Regions from separate parts of the Dermacoccus sp. BD5 genome, predicted to be linked through region 1. Evidence: riboswitches for the same ligand, from Rfam matches in the RefSeq annotation. Region 1 holds a riboswitch; the other holds the start of a gene.
What was found. A riboswitch is a leader RNA that binds a small molecule or an ion and turns the genes downstream of it on or off. The one in region 1 is predicted to bind S-adenosylmethionine.
Positions count from the first base shown of each region.

Region 1 (2,192 bases):
GGCTGGACGAATGTGCACGCAAATCGCCGATGGGGACAGGATTCGCCGATGTGGACGGGATTCGCGAAGGGGGACGCAAATCGCAGAGGGGTACATGACGACGCGATGCGGGCCCCAGAGACCCGCACCGCGCCATGTCAGCTCACACCGTCAGGCAGCTGCGCCGCCCGTCAGGCCATTGACGCCGACGGGCTTGTCGCCACCGACCGTCACGCGCCTCATGGCGCGCGGGCCAAGGTTGGCGTCGACGTAGTCGCGGTTCGCGTAGTGCGACGTCGCGCGGTTGTCCCAGATGCCGACGTCGCCGGGCGCCCAACGGTGGCGGATGGTGTGTTCGGGCTGCGTCAGGTGCGCGTACAGCACGTCGAGGATCGCCCGCGACTCGGCCTGCGACACGCCGACGATGTGGGAGGTGAAACCGGGGTTGACGAACAACCCGCGACGGCCCGTCTCGGGGTGCACACGCACGACGGGGTGCTCGACGACGGGCAGCTCGGTGACGACCTCGCCGCTCCACTCCTGCCCACCGTTCTTGCGCAGGTAGGCGCCCCATTCGCGGTTGCCGTCGTGGGCGGCGACGAGCTGGTCGACGAGGCCGCGGAACGGCTCCGACAGCGAGTCGTACGCCGCCTGCGCGTCGGCCCAGGAGGTGTCGCCGCCGTAGTCCGGCAGCGTCACGGCGCGCAGGACGCTGATGGCCGGCGGCTCCTTCATGAATGTGACATCCGTGTGCCACTCGTCGGAGAACGAGAACTCGGGATCGGAGGAGTCGATCGAGTAGATCTCCTTGCGCTCGTGCGTGCCCGCGACGGGGTGGCCCGCCGTCAGCTCGCCGAGCAGGTTTCCGAGGCGCACCTGAGCGTCGTCGTCGAACGCGTCCTGACCCCGGAAGAAGAGCACCTTGTGCGCGAGCAGCGCGCGGCGCAGGTCGAACGCTATCGCGTCGTCGACCTGCGCGAGGTCGACGCCGTGGACGATTGCGCCGAACGCCGGGCCGAGGCGTTCGATGCGCAGCCCGGGCGTCGCGACGGTGCCGCCGCGGCGCGCCGCTGCGCTCGTCGGTGCGCTGCTCGCGGAGTCGACGTTCGTGTCGGGCGTGGTGTCGAGGAGTGTCATGGCAGACCCTTCGTTGCGCTTGCCGCCGCGTCGGTCGACGGGCGGCCGGGTCGTTACTCGGGGCACCCCGGCGCGCGTGTGCGTTCGCATGGGGGTTGCCGCCCGGCCAGCCGAGACTTCGCGCCGGGGCTCGTGACCCACACATAACGTAGCACTGGCCAAACATAAAGGTCGAGTTATGCATCAACGGCGGCCACACCGTGACATTCGTCAGGGGCCCGCCGCACCCGGGCGGCCATACTGAGAGCAGAACGCTCGTGGAGCACTCCCCCGTCGGTGAGCAGCGGTGATCGATGGTTCATGATCGCCCTGACCGTGTTCGAGATCGGAGCGTCGATCATCACGGTCGAGTTCGTGAAGTCGCATGGTGGCAGCGATTTCAGCGCGTACATGTGGTCGCTGCTCGCGCCGATCATCGGCGCTCTCGTCTACTGGGCGCGCACACGCCACGCGTCAGGGGCCCGCGCCGCGATCCTCGCGTTCAACCTGCGCTCGGCGGCCGTCGTCATGGCGAACAGTTCGTTCCAGAACGCGTTCGCGTGGACGCAGATCATGACGGTGGCGGCGATGCTGGTCGGCATCACCCCACCGTCATGATTGCGCGTCGCCTGCGTCTGGACGGGCAACGGGCAGCCGCTCAGCACCGCCAGTGAGAGCTCAGGGTGCCCAGTGCGAGCCCAGCGGGTAGCCGCCGTTGTCGCCGTTGTCGGTCGTCTTCGTGGCGAGCACCTGGTGCAGGTGCAGCCAGCCCTCCTCGAACCCGAGGCGTGAACCGGCCATGTAGATGCCCCACACCTTCGCGGTCGGCAGGCCCGCCTCGGCGACGCAGAAATCCCAGTTCGCCTCGAGGTTGCGGCACCAGTCGCGCAGCGTCAGGGCGTACGACAGGCGCAGGTTCTCGTCGTGCTGAACCTCGAAACCGGCGTCGTGGCACTCACTGATGAGCCGCCCCGGCGAGGCGAGCTCGCCGTCGGGGAAGACATAGCGATCGGTGAACGGCTCCGGCTTGGCCGATGCCGTGTCGTCGCGACGCGTGATGCAGTGGTTGAGCAGGCGGCCACCGTCGCGCAGCTTCG
Region 1 covers NZ_JANJER010000013.1:12,010-14,201, forward strand. Annotated here, with positions in the region: gene NQ706_RS10410 (TauD/TfdA family dioxygenase) at 151-1,116, opposite strand; SAM riboswitch class IV at 1,127-1,254, opposite strand; gene NQ706_RS10415 (hypothetical protein) at 1,417-1,713, shown strand; gene NQ706_RS10420 (cyclopropane-fatty-acyl-phospholipid synthase family protein) at 1,774-2,192, opposite strand, start outside.

Region 2 (2,192 bases), on a different contig from region 1:
GACGATGCTCGCCAGCCCGGCGAGGCCCGTGACGGCGTCCTCGAGGTCGAGCCAGTCGTCGTCATCGAGGCCGGCCGCCGCCCCCGGCCATGCGACCGAGGCGGCCATGACGCCGTCACGAGCCCACTGCTCGACAGCGTCGCGCGCGAGGGCGCCGTCAGCACCGAGGTGCAGGACGACGGCGTTCGCGACCGGTTTGGACGGGCAGGCGATGCAGCGCTCGCGCTGATCGAGCGCCCAGATGACGTCGTCGCTCATGACGCACGCTCCGCATCGCGGCGGGCGTCGAGGCCGAACGGCGCCACACGCTGCATGTGACGTTCGTCCGGCGGGCCGAAGCCGGCCCGTTCGTACAGCCTGCGGGCACGCGGACGGGCGTTGAGCATCATTCGCGCGACGTCGTGCGCGTCGGCCCAGGCGTCGACGATCCGCAGCATCCGCTCGGCCAGGCCCTGGCCGCGCGCCGACGGCGTGACGAAGACGACCGCGATGTAGAGCGACGGCTGCGCCGGCCGAGCCAGCGCCGGGGGCCGGTGCACGAGCGACGTCTGCACCATGCCGAGAGCCGTCCCGTCAGCACTCGAGGCGAGCCACGTCGGCAGATCGTCGTAGTGCGCGAGCCAGTGATCGGCATACTCGGTGATGAAGCCGGGGCGGTTGCTCTCCCCCGCCTCGAGGTCCATCTGCAGACGCAGCGCCGCGCAGGCGAACGCGTCTTCGCGGCGCGCGCGGACGATCGTCGGTGTCATGGCAACAGTCAAGCACGGCATGAGGGTCGTCGCCCGTAGGCGCGTCGCGTCAGCACGGGGCCGCGACCGGAATGTGAGACAGCATTCCCGCCTGATGACACCACCCGGCCTAGAGTGGCTGCAGGTCACGAGCGCCAGCGTCAAACCCCGGTTTGCTGGCCGGCAACCCTCCCACCGCGGCGGGGTGCTCCGGGTGACGACCTGGCCCGGCGCCGAGCGCGTCCGGGCAAGCGCGGAGGGATTCCCCTTCGGGCACCACACGTACGGTGCGCCGCCCGTGCGTCCACGCACTCCTCGAGAGGGACATCATCATGAGCTCCGAGAACTGGGCCTTCGAGACCAAGCAGATCCACGTCGGCCAGAACGTCGACGGCGACACCGGCGCCCGGGCGCTGCCGATCTACCAGACGACGTCGTTCGTCTTCGACTCCGCCGAGACCGCGGCCAACCGCTTCGGCCTGTCGGATCTCGGCCCCATCTACACACGCATCGGTAACCCGACGGCGCAGGCGGTCGAAGACCGCATCGCCGCGCTGGAGGGCGGCGTCGGCGCGTTGCTGCTCGCGTCGGGTCAGGCGGCGACGACGTTCGCCATCCTCAACGTCGCGCAGGCCGGCGACCACATCGTCGCCTCGTCCGCGCTGTACGGCGGCACGTACAACCTGCTGAAGTACACGCTCAAGCGACTCGGCGTCGAGACGACGTTCATCGACAACATCAACGATCTCGACGAGTGGCGCGGCGCCATCCGCGACAACACGAAGCTGCTGTTCGGCGAGACGCTGAGCAACCCCGACCAGAAGGTGCTCGACGTGCGCGGCCTCGCCGACATCGCGCATGACGCCGGGGTGCCGCTGTTCGTCGACAACACCGTCGCGACGCCGTACCTGCTGCGCCCGATCGAGCATGGCGCGGACGTCGTCATCCACTCCGCGACGAAGTACCTCGGGGGGCACGGGACGTCGATCGCCGGCGTGCTCGTCGACGCCGGGACGTTCGACTACGCCGCCGACCCGGCGAAGTTCCCGCAGTTCAACGAGCCGTCGGAGAGCTACCACGGTCTCGTGTTCGCCCGCGACCTCGGCGTCGGATCGCCGCTCGGCGCGAACCTCGCCTTCATCCTCAAGGCGCGCGTCGAACTGCTGCGCGACCTCGGCGCGGCCGTCTCCCCGTTCAACGCGTTCCTCATCGCGCAAGGCCTCGAGACGTTGTCGCTGCGTGTGGAGCGACACGTGGAGAACGCGAAGAAGGTCGTCGAGTTCCTGAAGTCGCAGCCGCAGGTCGAGACGTTGTTCTACGCCTCCGACCCGTCGAGCCCCTACAAGGAACTCGCCGACCGCTACCTGCCCGCCGGCTCCGGCGCCGTGCTGTCGTTCGAGATCGCCGGCGGCGTCGAGGCGGGCAAGAAGTTCGTCGACGCTCTCGAACTGCACTCGCACGTCG
Region 2 covers NZ_JANJER010000017.1:40,518-42,709, forward strand. Annotated here, with positions in the region: gene NQ706_RS11880 (hypothetical protein) at 1-258, opposite strand, end outside; gene NQ706_RS11885 (GNAT family N-acetyltransferase) at 255-749, opposite strand; SAM riboswitch class IV at 873-988, shown strand; gene NQ706_RS11890 (bifunctional o-acetylhomoserine/o-acetylserine sulfhydrylase) at 1,061-2,192, shown strand, end outside.
Region 2: linked by a shared signal. The riboswitch ahead of NQ706_RS11890 (bifunctional o-acetylhomoserine/o-acetylserine sulfhydrylase) and the one ahead of NQ706_RS10410 (TauD/TfdA family dioxygenase) in region 1 are both predicted to bind S-adenosylmethionine.